4 regions of the Nocardiopsis sp. NPDC006139 genome follow, and region 2 is predicted to be linked to each of the others. Evidence: predicted binding sites of a transcription regulator. Region 2 holds the regulator's gene; each other region holds the start of a gene.
The links. Region 2 encodes LexA, which represses DNA repair genes until DNA is damaged. Its sites were predicted from a motif close to TCGAACANNTGTTCGA; they were not measured.

Region 1 (4,206 bases), on a different contig from region 2:
GTCGCCGGAGCAGGCCTCGCAGCGCCCGCCCTTGACGTTGAACGAGAACCGGCCCGGCTGGTAGCCGCGCGTCTTGGCGTCGGTGGTCTGCGCGAACAGCTTGCGGATGTGGTCGAAGACCCCCGAGTAGGTGGCCGGGTTGGACCTCGGCGTGCGCCCGATGGGGCTCTGGTCCACGTGCACGACCTTGTCGACCTTGTTCAGGCCGTTGACCCGCACGTGCCGGCCCGGGACGTCGCGCGCCCCGTTGAGCTCCTTGGCCAGCGCCTTGTACAGGATCTCGTTGACCAGCGTGGACTTGCCCGAGCCCGACACCCCGGTGACGGCGGTGAACACCCCCAGCGGGAAGGCCACGTCGATGTCGCGCAGGTTGTTCTCGCGGGCGCCCTTGACGACCAGCTCGTGCCCCTTGGTGAGCGGTCGGCGCACCGCCGGCAGGTCGATGGAGCGGCGCCCGGACAGGTAGTCGCCGGTGAGCGACGCCTCGTTGGTGAGCAGCTCGTCCACGATGCCCGACACCACCACGTGGCCGCCGTGCTCGCCCGCGCCGGGGCCGATGTCGACCACCCAGTCGGCGGCGCGGATGGTGTCCTCGTCGTGTTCCACGACGATGAGCGTGTTGCCGATGTCGCGCAGCCGCTGGAGGGTCTCCAGCAGGCGGGCGTTGTCGCGCTGGTGCAGGCCGATGGAGGGCTCGTCCAGCACGTAGAGCACGCCCACCAGGCCCGAGCCGATCTGGGTGGCCAGCCGGATGCGTTGGGCCTCGCCGCCCGAGAGCGAACCGGAGGAGCGGGCCAGGCTGAGGTAGTCCAGGCCCACGTCCAGCAGGAAGCCCAGCCGGGCGTTGATCTCCTTGAGGACCTGGGCGGCGATGACCGCGTCGCGGTCCGACAGCCGCAGGTCGGCCAGGAAGCGGGCGCTCTCGGCCAGCGACATCGAGGCCACCTCGGCGATGGACCGCCCGCCCACGGTCACCGCGAGCACCACCGGCTTGAGCCGGGTCCCCTCGCAGGCGGGGCAGGGCACGCTGCGCATGTAGCCCTCGAGGCGCTCGCGGCCGTAGTCGCTCTCGGTCTCGGTGTAGCGGCGCTTGACCCAGGGGATGACGCCCTCGAAGTCGGTGTAGTAGGACCGCTCGCGGTTGTACTTGGTGCGGTAGCTGACGTGGACCTGGGTGTCGTGCCCCTCCAGGATCGCCTTGCGGGCGCGCTTGGGCAGCTTCTCCCAGGGGGTGTCCAGGACGAAGCCGACCGACTCGCCCAGGGCGGTGAGCAGCCGCTCCCAGTACCCGCCGTTGGGGCCGCCCGACCAGGGGGCCAGGGCGCCCTCGGCCAGGGTCTTGGCCGGGTCGGGGACGATCAGCTCCGGGTCGACCTCCATGCGGGTGCCCAGGCCCGAGCACTCCGGGCAGGCGCCGTAGGGGGCGTTGAAGGAGAAGGAGCGCGGCTCCAACTGCTCGAAGGACAGGTCGTCGTAGGGGCAGTACAGGTGCTCGGAGAAGACCTTCTCGCGCTCGGGGTCGTCCTCGGCCAGGTCGACGAAGTCCAGCACGATGGTCCCGCCGGCCAGCTTGAGCGCGGTCTCCACCGAGTCGGTCAGCCGCCCGCGGGAGGACTCCTTGACGGAGAGCCGGTCCACGATCACCGAGATGTCGTGCTTGTCGTAGCGGCCCAGCTTGGGCGCCTCGTCCAGGCGCACCGGCCGGCCGTCCACGACCGCGCGGGTGTACCCCTTGGACTGCAGGTCCTTGAACAGTTCGAGGTACTCGCCCTTGCGGCCGCGCACCACCGGGGCCAGCACCTGGAAGCGGGTGCCCTCGGTCATCTCCAGCACCCGGTCCACGATCTGCTGCGGGCTCTGCCGGGAGATCTCGCGGCGGCACTGCGGGCAGTGCGGGACGCCGATGCGCGCCCACAGCAGCCGCAGGTAGTCGTACACCTCGGTGATGGTGCCGACGGTGGAGCGGGGGTTGCGGCTGGTGGACTTCTGGTCGATGGACACCGCCGGGGACAGCCCCTCGATGAAGTCCACGTCGGGCTTGTCCATCTGGCCCAGGAACTGGCGGGCGTACGCCGACAGGGATTCGACGTAGCGGCGCTGCCCCTCGGCGAAGATCGTGTCGAAGGCCAGCGAGGACTTGCCCGAACCGGACAGGCCGGTGAACACGATCATGGCGTCGCGGGGCAGGTCCAGCGACACGTCCTTGAGGTTGTGCTCCCGGGCACCCCGGACTACCAGTTGTTCGACCATCGAGTCAGACATCCTTCGGCTGTGGCACACAGGGCACCGGTCGGGCGTCGGCCTGCCGTGCGCGGTTCGTGTGTTCGGCGGTCGGGTCCCCCGGACGACCGCCCCGGCCCCGGATCCGGGCCGCTGAAGGGGGGTGGGGAGGGCGTGGGCCTCCCCGTCCGTCAAGACTAACGACCCCCGCCGACGGAATCTTCCGCAACGGAGAAGTGCCGTGTCCTGATGCCCGACGCCGATACGGGGTCCACTATAGACGAACGGGTGTTCGACGTCCGGGTTTTCGCGCGGTCCGGGGAAGAAGAACCGGGGGCGGTCCCGTTGAACGGGACCGCCCCCGGGCGGGAGCGCGGGACGGCCGTCAGGAGCGGTCGGCCGCGGAGTCCCTCTCGCCCTCCTCCTCGACGGCGGGAGGGGCGTTGCGCTTGTCGGCCGCGGACTTGACCAGGCTGCCGGCGATCGTGATCACCATGACGCCGATGATCACCGTCAGGGACAGGGAGGTGCTGATCTCCGGGACGTGCACGCCGTTCTCGTGCAGCGCGTGCAGGATCATCTTGATGCCGATGAACACCATGATCGCCGACAGGCCCCAGCTGATGTAGGCCAGGCGGTCCATCAGGCCGGCCAGCAGGAAGTACAGCTGGCGCAGGCCCAGCAGGGCGAAGGCGTTGGCGGTGAAGACGATGTAGGCGTCCTGGGTGAGGCCGAAGATCGCCGGGATCGAGTCGACCGCGAAGACCAGGTCGATGACGCCGATGGCCAGGATGACCAGCAGCATCGGGGTGATGTGGCGCTTGCCGTCGAGCTTCACCGTCAGGTGCGCGCCGTGGTAGCCGTCGGTGACCGGCCAGAACCGCTTGACCAGGCGCACGACCGGCGTCTGGGTGAAGTCCTTCTCCTCCTCGTCGCCCTTCATGTGGTCCCGGACGATCTTGTACCCGGTGTAGATGAGGAAGGCGCCGAACAGGTAGAAGACCTCGCTCCAGGCGTTGATGACCTGGGCGCCGAGGATGATGAAGATACCGCGCATGATCAGCGCGATGACGATGCCGATGAGCAGCACCTCGTGCTGGTACTTCTTGGGCACCGCGAAGGAGCCCATCAGCAGGTAGAAGACGAAGAGGTTGTCGACGCTCAGGCTCTTCTCGGTGACGAACCCGGCGAAGTACTCCGCGCCGGCGGTCGCACCGCCGTAGTACCACACACCGAAGCCGAAGATGATGGCGATGCCGATGTAGAAGGCGGCCCACCAGGCCGCCTGCTTGACCCCGAACTCCTGGGGGCCCTTCTTCTTGCTCCACGGGTGGTCCACGATGGCGAGGTCGATGACCAGGATCGCGATCATGGCGCCGATCGTGGCGACCCAGACCCACAAGGGTACGTTCACTGTCGTTAACTCCTCCGGTCAGTGCGCGCGGGCTGTTTGCACGCACGTCGAACTGCCGGAGGTCTCTCCCGCTCGCCTCGGAATCCGGGGCGAACCGACGGTACCGGGAACACGCCCTTGTGTTCCGTGATGACGACACCGCCGCGACAGGGATACTCCCCTCACATGCCAGGCCAGGATACCGGCCGCACGATGTGACCGTGCACGCCCGACCTGTGACCACGATGCCACATCCGCCCTCTCCGCAGAAGTAGCGCAGAGGACGAAGTAGCACGACCCCCAGGACACATCATCCGCTCCTGGGAGATATCTGGCGAACGAACAGGGGATCCGGGTATATAAGGCGCAAAACGCCCCCGACATTCCCTTTTCCCGTGTCACCGGCTTTTCCCGTGCCGCCTTTCCCGGGTCACCGCCCCAGTACCGACTTGTACACCGCGCACGCCGCCGCCACCGCGTCCTCCTCGCCGGGCAGCGAGCGCGCCGCCGCGGCGGACCGCGCCCGCAGGTCCGCGGCGAGGGCCGGATCGTCCAGCACCCGCCCCACCGCCGCCGCGAACGCCTGCGGGTCG
Region 2 (4,206 bases):
AGTCCTGGATGGTGTCGTCGTACTGGACGCCCGGGTCGGCGCACTCCCAGGCGGCCTCGGCCATGCGGTGGAACAGGGCCTTGGCGTCGACCTCGTCGACGACCTCGCCGGTGGTGCGGGCGACCAGGCCGAAGCGCCCGCCGTCCTCGACGGCGCGCATGAACGCGTCGGAGACCCGCACCGAGTTGTTGGCGTTCTGGTACTGGACGCTGGCCATGTCGGCGCCGCCCAGGTCCATGTCGAACCCGGCGTCGCGCAGCGCCCGGATCTTGCGCTCCTCGTGCGCCTTGGTGTCGATGAACTCCCCGATGTCGGGGTGGTCGACGTCGAGCACCACCATCTTGGCGGCCCGCCGGGTGGCCCCGCCGGACTTGATGGTGCCCGCGGAGGCGTCGGCGCCGCGCATGAACGACACGGGCCCCGAGGCGCTGCCCCCGGAGGAGAGCAGTTCCCTGCTGGAGCGGATCCGGGAGAGGTTGACCCCCGCCCCCGAGCCGCCCTTGAAGATGATCCCCTCCTCCTTGTACCAGTCGAGGATCGACTCCATGGTGTCGTCGACCGACAGGATGAAGCAGGCGCTCACCTGGGCCTTCGCGCGGGTTCCGACATTGAACCAGACGGGTGAGTTGAAGCTGAAGAGCTGGTGGGCGAGCGCGTACTTGAGTTCGTGGTCGAAGACCTCGGCGTCGGCCTCGCCGGCGAAGTACCCGTGCTCGCGGCCGGTGCGGGTGTAGACGCCGACGACCCGGTCGATGAGCTGCTTGAGGCTCCACTCCCGTTCCGGGGTGCCGAGCGCGCCCCGGAAGTATTTCCCGGCGACGATCTGTGTGGCGTTCATCGACCAGGTCGAGGGGAACTCGACCCCGCGCTGTTCGAAGTTCACCGTTCCGTCGCGCCAGTTCGTCATGACGACGTCCCGGCGCTCCCATTCCAGGGTGTCGTAGGGATGAACGCCTTCGGTGGTGAAGATCCGCGGGATCTTCAGCCCCTTGCGCCTCCCCTTGCCCTTGCGTCCCGTCGATCCGCTGGTGGTTTCCGTCATGGCGGAGTCCCCCGAAGATAGGGCGCGGGCGCGGCCCGCGCGCGGAACCGTCGCTCGGGGGCGTTCCCTCGGCGCCCCCGGGGAGCGGTGCGTCAGGCCGTAGTGTCGGCCTCTTCCTTGGCCCGGGCCTCGGCCTCGCGGTCGCTGCGCAGGCTGGCGATCTCGGCCTCGAAGTCGGCGAGGCTCTCGAAACCGCGGTAGACACTGGCGAAGTGCAGGTAGGCGACCTCGTCGAGGTCGCGCATGGGGCCCAGGATGGCCAGGCCGATCTCGTGGGCCGGGACCTCCGCGACGCCGCGGCCGCGGATCTCCTCCTCGACCTGCTGGCCGAGCTTGGCCAGCGCGTCCTCGGAGACCGGGCGGCCCTGGCAGGCCCGGCGGACCCCGGCGATGATCTTGGTCCGGCTGAAGGGCTCGGTGACGCCGGAGCGCTTGGCGACCATCAGCAGGACGGTCTCCTGTGTGGTGAAACGGCGTTCGCAGGCAGGACAGGAACGGCGGCGGCGGATGGCCGCGCCGTCGTCGGTGGACCTGCTGTCGATCACCCGGGTGTCCGGATGGCGGCAGAACGGACAGTGCATCCCGGCTCACCTGCTTCCCTCGCCGAACTGACAACCCTGGGTCTACTTAACCACAACTCCTGGGCCGACGCCTCAAACAGCGACACCAGATGTTGTGGTCGAACCTAGTCGGAGGGTCGGACGAACCGCAACTTTCGCGCGCCCCGCGTGTCACAGCCGCGCGCCGCCCAGGATATCGCCGCGAATCCCCTTCCACGGCGCGGCTCGGGGTTTTCGGTCGAGCCCTTGCCCGGGGGTGATCCGCCCCGCATCCCCCCGTTCTCGAACCCGACGGCACATCTTCCGCCATTCCGGGGGCGACGCGACGTGAACACGTGTACACACGTAAGTGAGGCCGGAAAAGCGCCGCGGAAAATCCTCTCGGCAATTGCCCACAGGCCTCGAACGCTTGTTTGATATCACCGTGCGCAACGACTAACGTTGGCCTTGATTTCACGCCGGTTTCGCCATCACGTGGACACAGGGTCCGGAGCGGTCGCAGACCGGTGGTGGCCAGTCGTGCAAGCAGGCCCTGACCGAACCGATGCCGAGGAGGCCGGCCGTGCCGGAGGAGAATCCCGGACCCCTGGATTCCGCAACCACCACCGTTCTCGCGCCCGTGGGCGAGGCGGGCGCGCCCGAGGAGGCGCCCAAGCTCACCGCCCGCCAGCAGAGCGTCCTGAACTGTATCCAGCGGTACCTGCGCGAGCGCGGCTACCCGCCGTCGATCAGGGAGATCGGGGAGTCGGTCGGCCTGTCCAGCCCCTCCAGCGTCGCGCACCAGCTCAAGGTGCTCCAGCGCAAGGGGTACCTGTACCGCGACCAGAACCGGCCGCGGGCCGTGGAGCTGCGCCAGCCGGGCCGCCCCGGGGTGCGCGCGCTGGTCGCCGCCGAGGAGTCCGACCCGGCGCACGCCGCCCGGGTGCCCCTGGTGGGGCGGATCGCCGCGGGCGGCCCCATCCTGGCCGAGGAGTCGGTGGAGGACGTGCTGTCGCTGCCGCGGCAGCTGGTCGGCGAGGGCCGGCTGTTCATGCTCACCGTGGTCGGCGACTCGATGACCGACGCCGCCATCACCGACGGGGACATGGTGGTGGTCCGCCAGCAGCCGGACGCCGAGAACGGGGACATCGTCGCGGCGCTGCTGGACGAGGAGGCCACGGTCAAGGTGCTGCGCCGCACCGAGGACGGGCACGTGTGGCTGATGCCGCGCAACGACGCCTACGAGCCGATCAACGGCGACGCGGCCACCATCCTGGGCAAGGTCGTCACCGTGATGCGCCGCGTCTGAGCGGTACGCCCCCGGTCGTCCCCCGGCCGGTCCGCCCCGCCGGGCGGCGCCGGGCGCGGGTCCGCGGGCGGTACGGGACATGTCGCACCCGTGCGGGGCCACGGGTGCGACCGGCGGGCCGCCGCGGCGGCGGCCGGTGGCCGTCCCGGACACGGGTGGCGGCCCCCGCCGCTCCGGGCCGCCCGGGGCATCGGGCGTCCTCCCGGGCGCCTAGGCTATGGGGGTGTTCGCTTCCCTCGTCTTCCCGCGTGTCCGAGGGCGCGCCGTGGCGGTCGCCGCGGCCGCGGCCCTGCTGTCGACCTCCGCCTGCGCTCCGGCCGAGGAGGAGGCCGCCCCGCCGCCCGGGGTGGCGGGTTCCGAGCGGGAGCTGAGCTTCACCGTGGACGGGATCGAGGTGTTCGCCACCCTCACCCTGCCCGCGGACACGTCCGGCCCGGTACCGGGCGCGCTGATCGTCTCGGGCAGCGGCCCCACCGACCGCGACGGCAACGCCGACATGCGCCCCGACGCGAACACCAACCTCAACTTCGCCCGCCTCCTGGCCGAGTCGGGGGTGGCCTCCCTGCGCTACGACAAGCTCGGCAGCGGCGAGACCGGACTGGGCGGCCTCGACCCGGACGCCCCGGTGGACCCGGACGTGTTCGACGCCCAGATGGCCGCGGCCTACGAGGCGCTGGTGGGGCAGAGCGAGGTGGACCCGGCCCGCACCGCGGTGGTCGGGCACAGCGAGGGCTCCCTCTACGCGCTGCGCGCCCACACCCTGGTGGACGCCGCACCGGCCCTGGTGCTGGCCGCCCCGGTGGGCGACCGCTACCTGGACGTGCTGGACCGCCAGCTCACCGAGCAGGTGCGCGCGGTCGAGGCGGCGGGGCAGCTCACCGAGACGGAGGCGGTGACCATGCTCTCCGACGCCCGCGCCGGTCGGGCCGCGGTGCGCGGCGGCCGGGAGGTCCCCGACGACCTCACCGGCGTCGTCGGCACCCTGTACTCGCCGCAGAACACCGGGTTCCTGGCCCGGATGGACCGGATGGACCCGGTGGAGCTGGCCGCGGAACTGCCCGAGGACACCCCCGTCCTGGTGCTGTGGGGCGAGGCCGACGCCCAGATCACCGGCGAGGAGGTGGACCGGCTGATGACCGGCCTGCCCGAGGCCGAGCGGGTGGACATCCCCGACGCCGACCACATCTTCCGCGTCTACGAGGACGGGCCGGGGGCGACGGTGCTGGACGCCGAGCGCCCCTTCGCCCCACAGGTCGCCCCGGCGCTGGCGGAATTCGTCGACACCGCCTGGTGACCGGCGGCGGACCGCGGTGACG
Region 3 (4,206 bases), on a different contig from region 2:
CTGCTCGGGCGGCGGCTCGCCGGGGCGCCCGTCGACGCCGTCTGGCACTCCCCGCTGCCGCGCGCGGTGGACAGCGCCCGCATCATCGCGGCCGAGATGCCGCGCGTGCTGGTCGACGAGGCGGCCGAACTCGTGGACAACGTTCCGTTCGTCCCCGGACCCGAGGACGTGCCGCCCTCGTGGAAGGGGTTCTTCGACGGTTACGACCGCGGCGAAGCCGATGCCGGGCGAAGGACCGCGGACGCTTCGACGGCACGGTTCTGCGGGCCCAACGGCCGAGGGCGGCGCGCGACGCACGAAGTGGTGGTGACGCACGCGTACCCGATCGCCTGGATCGTCCGCGAGGTATTGAACGCGCCGCCCGCGCAATGGATGTCCCTGGCGGGCGTCGCGAACGCCTCCCTCACGGTGGTCGAATTCAGCGACGACGGACCCCCGGCCGTCGTGATGTTCAACGACATGTCCCACCTGCCCGCCGGGCTGCGGTGGACGGGGTTCGCGGGCGGCGGCCGGCCCTGAGCGCCGGGGCGGCGAGGGGGCGGGCCTCAGCCGGGGAAGCCCAGGGCGAGCTGTTCGGGGCGCCGGTCGGCCGGGGCCGCGGCGGGCCGCTCCGGGGCGCGGGCGCGGTGGGCGGGGTCCGGGCGGTTCAGGCCGTGGCGGTCGGCGATCTCGCGCACGGCCGTGGTGACGATCCGCTGGTAGGAGTCGGGCGTGTAGGAGCCCCGGGCGTAGAGCTTGCGGTACAGCGGAAGCAGCCGCGGGTGCTCGCGGGAGAGCCAGGCTCGGTACCACTCGCGGGCGCCGGGCCGCAGGTGCAGCACGATCGGGGTGACGCGGGCGGCCCCCGCCTCGGCGATGGCGGCGACGGTCTCCTCGATCTGTTCGGCCGAGTCGGTCAGGCCGGGCAGGATCGGCGCCATCAGCACCGAGCACTCCAGGCCGCGTTCGGCCAGGCGGCGCACCACGTCCAGGCGGGCCCGCGGGCTCGGGGTCCCCGGCTCCACCGTGCGCCACACGGCCTCGTCCACGGAGCCCACCGAGACCGCCATTCCGACCTCGGTGACACGGGCCGCCTGTTCGAGCAGGTCCAGGTCGCGCAGGACCAGCGTGCCCTTGGTGAGGATCGAGAAGGGGTTGGCGGCGTCGCGCAGGGCGGCGATGATCTGCGGCATGAGCCGGTAGCGGCCCTCGGCGCGCTGGTAGGGGTCGGTGTTGGTGCCCATCGCGATGTGCTCCCCGCGCCAGGAGGGGCGGGCGAGCTCGGCGCGCAGCCGTTCGCCGGCGTTGACCTTGACGACGATGCGGGTATCGAAGTCGTGGCCGCTGTCCAGGTCCAGGTATTCGTGGGTGCGCCGGGCGAAGCAGTACACGCAGGCGTGCGAACAGCCGCGGTAGGGGTTCACGCTCCAGCGGAACAGGGGGGAGTCGCCGGGGACCCGGTTGATGATGGACCGGGCCCGGACCTCGATCGCGACGGGGCCACCGTCCTGTCCCGCCCGTACCGGCCCGGGCCCGGCCGTGTGCAGCCCCGCCCGCCCGGTGCCCCGGACCGGGGGCGGCGTGTGGTCGAACAGCCCGGTCTGTTCGACGGTCGTGGTTCCCTCTCTCAGGTTCTCCCAGTGCATGCCTGTGATTCGAACATGTTTTCGAACAGCTGTCGAGTGGTTCGAACGCCGGACGGGGCGTTCGGACGGCCCGGCGCCGGCGCGGCCCGGACCGGTTTCCCAGAAGCGGCAGGGGTTTCCGAGGGGGGCGGGCCGATGCTCCGGGAGGGAGAAAAATCGTGCCGGTGGGCCGGGGGAGGGGCGGGGGCCGCCGGGGGACCCCGTTCCCGTCGGCCCCGGCTCCGTGCGCTCCGCGTGTTCGGCGGGGCCTGGCCCGCCCCGGCGGGTTCACAGCCCGGCGGCGGCGAGGATGCGGTACATCCGGTCCAGGGGCAGGGCCGAGGCCGGGTGGTCAGGGCCGTCAGGCGGCCTCCAGGACGAAGAACAGGAAGGCCGGGCTGGTGGACAGGACGCGGAAGTCGTCGGGGAACAGCTCGCGGGCGGCCGGGTCGGGCAGCGGTTCGCTGATGGCGGAGATCCGGAAGCCGGCCGCGGTGAAGGCGTCCGTCATGGCGTGCAGCGGCCGGTTCCAGAAGCCCATGGTCGCGGTCAGGCCGCCCATGGTCCACTCCTCGGTCCAGTGGTGGGTCGCGAAGTAGTCGGTCTTCTTCCCGGCCGCCCGCTGGACGGCGTGGACGGCGAAGGGGTGGTCGACGGACATGATGAGGCGGCCTCCGGCCGTCAGCACGCGCCGGAACTCGGCCAGTGTCGGGCCCCAGTCCCGGAGGTAGTGCAGCACCAGCGACGCCACGACGTCGTCGAACGCGCCGTCGGGGAAGGGGAGCGGGTCGCGCAGGTCCGCCACCCGCAGGTCCGCCTCCCCGCCCAGCCTGCGCTCGGCCAACGCGAGCATGCCGGGGCTGAGGTCGATGCCGCTCACGAGGGCGCCCCGGTCGCGCAGCGCGGCGAACAGCGGGCCGGAACCGCAGCCGGCGTCGAGGACCCGGCGGCCGGCGACGTCCCCGGCCAGGGCCAGGATCGCGGGCCGTTCGTAGTAGGCGTTCATGATGTTGGACGCGTTCTCGGAGTCGTAGCCCGCGGCCAGGTGGTCGTAGTCGTTCATCCGGGTCGGGCGGGCGGGCGCGGCGTGGTCTTCGGGCGGGTTCGGCATACCGGGCATCCTCGCCCACCCCGGCGTGGCGGCACAACGCGGCTCCGGCACCGCGTGTCCGCGCCCGCGCCGCCGGGCCCGCGACGGTGCCCGGCCGCCCCGCTCCGCGCGCCCGCGCCCGCGGGCGGGAGCCCCGGCCGTCGGCTGTCGGCGGGCCGGAGGTTCTGTTACAGTCATGACCACTGCAAGTGGAGTACTTTGAATGGAGTGGTTTCATGCGTGAGCTCGTCTACTACGCCGCCGTCTCCCTCGACGGGCGCATCGCCGGACCCGCGGGCGAGTTCGACTTCTTCTTCGCCCCGCTGGCCGATGAGGAGCGCTCGGCCGCCTACAACGCCTGGGTCGACGCCCACTACCCCGAGGCCACCCCCACCGCCGGCCGCGAGGCCTCCGGACTGGCCGACGCCCCCAACCTCCGCTTCGACACGGTGGTCATGGGGCTGGGCACCTACCGGGCCGCCTACGACCACGGCATCGAGAGCCCCTACGCTCACCTGCGCCAGTACGTGCTCTCCACGACCCTGGGGCCGGTCTCGGCCCCGGAGGTCACCGTCGTGGACCGCGACCCCGTCGGCCTGGTGCGGGCGCTCAAGGAGGAGGACTCCGACCTGGACATCTGGCTGTGCGGCGGCGGGAAGCTGGCGGGGGTCCTCCTGGCGGAGATCGACCGCCTGGTGCTCAAGAGCTACCCGGTGCTGGCCGGGGCGGGCGTCCCCCTGGTCGAGGGCGGCTTCGACCCCGGCCTGTTCACCGTCGTGGACCGGCAGGTGTTCGACAACGGGGTGGCCGTCACCGAATACGCCCGCGCGTGAACCGGGGCGGCCCGGACGCGGCCGCCACGGCCGCGCCCCGCGCCACCACCGCCTCCGGCAGGGCGTGGCCGCACCGGGCGGCGGCCGGTCAGCCCCTCTCCTCGCGGACGTCCCTCCCCTGCTCGGCGAACGCCTTGAAGTCCTCCATGTGCCGCTGCGACTGCTTGTGGAAGGCGCCGGGCATGAGGAGCGCCACCAGCCGCATCAGCAGGCCGCTGAACCGGTACTCGCTCTCGCTCTCCCAGAGCGTCGCCTCCGGGCCGGCCTCGGTCAGCGAATCGCGCACGACGCTCCACATGCCCGCGCCGACGATCTCGCGGTCGAAGTGGACGACGGTCCCCTCGGGGATCGCGCGCAGGTCCGCCGGCTCCCGGCGGGTGATCGTCTCGACGCATTCGAGTTCCTGCTTCCCCGACCGCATCACGACCCGAGACTCGGTGCCGAGCTCTCCGTGCACCCCGTTCAGCGGCTCGTGCACCACCAGGTCCCGCAGCCACATCGGCAGGTGCGCCGGGTCGGCCAGCAGCTGGGCCACCCTCTCCCGGGGCAGAGCGATCTCGATCGAGTTGGTGTACTTCACGGCGCGCGTTCCCTCCAGGTGCCCGGCTGCGGCGGCGACGTGCCCCGGTTCGCCACCGGCGGGCCGGTGGGCCCGTCCCCGGGCCGGGGACGGCCGCTC
Region 4 (4,206 bases), on a different contig from region 2:
GGACCTCCACGGGGGTCATGGGGCGCTCCTGAGCAGCGGCGGGTGCAGGGCGGCGGTGCCGCCCGCCCGGTACAGGCGGGGGCGGCGGCCCCCGCCGGAGCCGCCGCGGTCGGCGAGCTCCCCGGTGTCCCGGACGAAGCCGGGGGCGGCGAGGATCTTGCGGTGGAAGTTGGCGGCGTGCAGGGACCGGTCCCACACCGCCTCGTACACCTCGCGCAGGTCGGTGATGGTGAACACCGGCGGCAGGAACGCGGTGGCCAGGGAGGTGTACTCCAGCTTGGCGCGGGCCCGCTCGACGGCGTCGGCGATGATCCGCGCGTGGTCGAAGGCGGGCTCGTACCGCGCGGTGCCGCCGTGCCCGAGGTCGCGCCAGGGGACCCAGGCGGCCTCGGCGGTGTCGCGGCCCTGCTCGGGGTCGGGCAGGTCGGGGGCGAGCAGCATGTACGCCACCGAGAAGACCCGCATGCGGGGGTCGCGGCCGCGGGCGCCGTAGGTGCCCAGCTGCTCCAGGTGCAGGGTGGTGGGCAGGGCGGTCTTCTCGGCCAGGACGCGCAGCGCGGCGTCGGGCAGGTCGGGGTCGGCGGGCCCCCGGGGGTCGTCCTCGGCCCGGACGAAGCCGCCGGGCAGCGCCCACCGGCCCTTCTGCGGGCTGGCGCCCCGGCGGACCAGCAGCACCAGCGGCTCCCGGGCGCGGATGGTCATCGCCACGACGTCGACGGTCACCGCGACGGGGGCGTAGGCGTGCGGGTCGTAGGCGGCCAGGAACTCCCGTTCGTCCGCGTCCCGCCGCATCCCGTCGTCCACCATGGTCGGTCCAGTTCTTCTCAGAGTGAGTTTTTCTCGCTTCGAGAAGAACTTAGCACGGCCCCCGCCGCGGAGTCCACCCCCTTTTCCCGGCCGGGCCGCCCGGTCCGGTACGGTCGGTCCGGCGGAAGGGGAGAGCGTGGAGAGCCTGGCGGACCTGGTGGGACCGGGCGCGACCGTCGCCCTGGGCGACGGGTTCGGCGCCCCGCGGAGCGTCACCGCCGACCTGTGCGCGGCCGCCGCGCGCGCCGGCGGCGTCCGCCTCGTCCTGGGCTGGGTCCCCGAGGCCGACCCCGGGCTCGACCCCGCCGCGTTCGCCGACGCCCGCACCGTCATGCCCGGCTGGGGCCTGCGCGACCACGTCGACCGCGGCCTCATCGCCCACCCGCCGGTGCGCATGTCCGCCGTCCCCGCCCTGCTGCACGGCCTGTGGCGTCCCGACCTGCTCGTCGCCTCGGTGGTCCCGGTGCCCGGCGGGTACGCCTTCGGCAGCGAGGCCGGCTGGCTGCGCACCGCCGTCGAGGCGGGCGCCCTGGTCGCCGGGGTGGTCTCGCCGAACCTGCCCCGCGCCGACGCCGGGCCGCCGCTGCCCGCCGACCGCGTCGTCGTCATCGGGGAGAGCGACCGCACCGCCGGGACCCTGCGCCCCTCGCCCACCGGCCCCGACCAGGCCGCCATCGCCCGCCACCTGGCGCCCCTCATCCCCGCCGGCGCCCGCCTCCAGCTCGGCTTCGGCCCCGTGCCCGCCGCCCTGGCCGCCGAGCTGCGGGTCCCCGTGCGCATCGACTCCGGGCCGCTGCCCGAGGCCGCCGTCGACCTCGACGAGCGCGGCCTGCTGCTGGGCGACCCCGTGGGCATGTACCTCGTCGGCGGCCCGCGCCTGCACGCCTGGGCCGACGGCCGCCCCCTGCTGCACTCCGTGGAACACGTCCTGGCCCCCGGCCGCCTGTCCGCCGACCCCTTCGTCGCCGTCAACACCGCGGTGGAGATCGACCACGACGGCCAGGTCAACGTCGAGGGCACCGCCCGGGGCGTGCTCGGCGGCATCGGCGGCCACTCCGACTACGCCGCGGCCGCCACCCGCTCCGTCGGCGGGCTCAGCGTCATCGCCGTCCCCACCCGCCACCGCGGCCGTTCCACCCTGGTCGAACGCCTCTCCCGGCCGGTCACCACCCCCTCCCAGGACGTGGAGGTCGTGGTCACCGAGCGCGGCGTCGCCGACCTGCGCGGCCTCTCCCGGGCCGAGCGCCGCGCCGCCCTGGCCGACCTGTGGGGGACCGGCCGCGCCTGAACGCCCCCGCCCCGTCCCCGGGCCCCGGTACGCTCGACCGGCACGGCCCCCGAGACACGCCGGGCCGGGCGCGGGACTCCTGTCGTCCCGCGGCATTAGCATGGTGCGAACGAACGTTCGAGAAAGGTGTGGGGCGCGTGCGCGTGCTGGGAATCGACCCGGGGCTCACCCGGTGCGGCGTCGGCGCCGTCGAGGGCGCCATCGGCCGCCCCCTGAGCCTCATCGGCGCCGACGCCATCCGCACCTCCCCCGACGAGGACCTGCCCCAGCGCCTGCTGGGCGTCGAGCGCGGCATCGAGCGCTGGCTCGACGAGGTCCGCCCCGACGCCGTCGCCGTCGAGCGGGTCTTCGCCCAGCACAACCTCAGCACCGTCATGGGCACCGCCCAGGCCAGCGGCATCGCCCTGGTCTGCGCCGCCCGCCGCGGCCTGCCCGTCGCCCTGCACACCCCCAGCGAGGCCAAGGCCGCCATCACCGGCAGCGGCCGCGCGGACAAGGCGCAGGTCGGCACCATGGTCGCGCGTATCCTCGGACTCGACGGCCCGCCCCGCCCCGCCGACGCGGCCGACGCGGTCGCCCTGGCCATCTGCCACATCTGGCGCGGCGGCGCCCAGGCCCGGGTGGCCCAGGCACAGCAGGACTTCGCCCGCAAGGTCGAACTGGCCCGCCGCGCCCGCGGCGCCCGCCCCTAGGGAAGGAGAAGGGCACCCGGTGCCCCCATGACATGATCGCGTTCCTCACCGGCCGGGTGGCCGCACGCGGCGCCGGCAGCGCCGTCATCGACGTCGGCGGGGTCGGCATGTCCGTGCAGTGCACCCCGAGCGCCCTGTCCCGCCTGCACGTGGGGGAGACCGGCACCGTCGCCACCAGCCTCGTCGTGCGCGAGGACTCCCTCACCCTCTTCGGATTCGCCGACGACGACGAGAAGCACCTGTTCGAGCAGCTCCAGACCGCCTCCGGGGTCGGCCCCCGGCTGGCCCTGGCCATGCTCTCGGTGCACAGCCCCGACTCCCTGCGCCACGCCGTGGCCACCGAGGACACCAACGCCCTGACCCGGGTCCCGGGCATCGGCAAGAAGGGCGCCCAGCGCATCGTCCTGGAGCTGCGCGGGAAGATCGACCCGCCCGTCTTCACCGACGGCACCCTGCCGCCGGTCCCGGACGGCGCCGGGGCCGGGCCCAACGGCGCCTGGCGCACCCAGGTGGTCTCCGGCCTGGTCAACCTGGGCTGGTCCGCCAAGGACGCCGAGGCCGCGGCCGCCGCCGTCGCGCCCCAGGCCGAGGAGACCGCCGACGTCGCCGTCCTGCTGCGCAGCGCCCTGCGCACCCTCAGCCGCGCCTAGGAGGGCCCACCGTGTACGACGACCACGACCGACCGACGGGACCGGCGGACCGGGACCTCCCCGGGCCGTACGCCCGGGAGGCCGTCTCCTCCGAGGCCGGAGCCGACGAGCGCCGGCTGGAGGGCGCCCTGCGGCCGCGCGCGCTCGACGAGTTCGTCGGCCAGGAACGGGTGCGCGAACAGCTCTCCCTGGTCCTGGACAGCGCCCGCAAGCGCAACCGCGCCCCCGACCACATCCTCATGTCCGGCGGCCCGGGCCTGGGCAAGACCACCCTGGCCATGATCATCGCCGCCGAGCTGGGCTCCCCCCTGCGCATCACCTCCGGCCCCGCCATCGAGCGCTCCGGCGACCTGGCCGCGGTGCTGTCCACCCTCCAGGAGGGCGAGGTGCTGTTCCTGGACGAGATCCACCGGATGGCCCGCCCCGCCGAGGAGATGCTCTACGTCGCCATGGAGGACTTCCGGGTCGACGTGGTCGTGGGCAAGGGACCCGGCGCCACCGCCATCCCCCTGGAGATCGCCCCCTTCACCCTGGTCGGCGCCACCACCCGGGCCGGGATGCTGCCCGCCCCGCTGCGCGACCGGTTCGGGTTCACCGCCCACATGGACTTCTACTCGGCCGAGGAGCTGGAGCGCATCCTGCACCGCTCGGCCGGGCTGCTCGGCGTCCCGCTGGCCGAGGACGCCGCCCGCGAGATCGCCGGGCGCTCGCGCGGCACGCCCCGCATCGCCAACCGGCTGCTGCGCCGGGTCCGCGACTACGCCGAGGT

Region 1: a site for LexA is predicted at 2,501-2,516, ahead of uvrA (excinuclease ABC subunit UvrA). Genes of this name have one in related genera too.
Region 3: a site for LexA is predicted at 1,635-1,650, ahead of ABZ249_RS19725 (Rv2578c family radical SAM protein). Genes of this name have one in related genera too.
Region 4: a site for LexA is predicted at 2,201-2,216, ahead of ruvC (crossover junction endodeoxyribonuclease RuvC). Genes of this name have one in related genera too.

What each region holds. Positions count from the first base shown of each region.
Region 1 covers NZ_JBEXTT010000031.1:28,070-32,275, reverse strand. The annotation lists gene uvrA (excinuclease ABC subunit UvrA) at 1-2,250, opposite strand, end outside; gene ABZ249_RS29315 (TerC family protein) at 2,606-3,634, opposite strand; gene ABZ249_RS29310 (glycosyltransferase family 4 protein) at 4,044-4,206, opposite strand, start outside.
Region 2 covers NZ_JBEXTT010000023.1:88,947-93,152, forward strand. The annotation lists gene ABZ249_RS26205 (vitamin B12-dependent ribonucleotide reductase) at 1-1,042, opposite strand, end outside; gene nrdR (transcriptional regulator NrdR) at 1,135-1,623, opposite strand; gene lexA (transcriptional repressor LexA) at 2,165-2,890, shown strand; gene ABZ249_RS26220 (alpha/beta hydrolase) at 3,114-4,184, shown strand.
Region 3 covers NZ_JBEXTT010000014.1:61,971-66,176, reverse strand. The annotation lists gene ABZ249_RS19730 (histidine phosphatase family protein) at 1-519, shown strand, start outside; gene ABZ249_RS19725 (Rv2578c family radical SAM protein) at 546-1,625, opposite strand; gene ABZ249_RS19720 (methyltransferase domain-containing protein) at 1,966-2,715, opposite strand; gene ABZ249_RS19715 (dihydrofolate reductase family protein) at 2,931-3,527, shown strand; gene ABZ249_RS19710 (SRPBCC family protein) at 3,616-4,107, opposite strand.
Region 4 covers NZ_JBEXTT010000006.1:230,838-235,043, forward strand. The annotation lists gene ABZ249_RS10315 (molecular chaperone DnaJ) at 1-19, opposite strand, end outside; gene ABZ249_RS10320 (NUDIX domain-containing protein) at 16-807, opposite strand; gene ABZ249_RS10325 (acetyl-CoA hydrolase/transferase C-terminal domain-containing protein) at 944-2,095, shown strand; gene ruvC (crossover junction endodeoxyribonuclease RuvC) at 2,233-2,787, shown strand; gene ruvA (Holliday junction branch migration protein RuvA) at 2,820-3,437, shown strand; gene ruvB (Holliday junction branch migration DNA helicase RuvB) at 3,449-4,206, shown strand, end outside.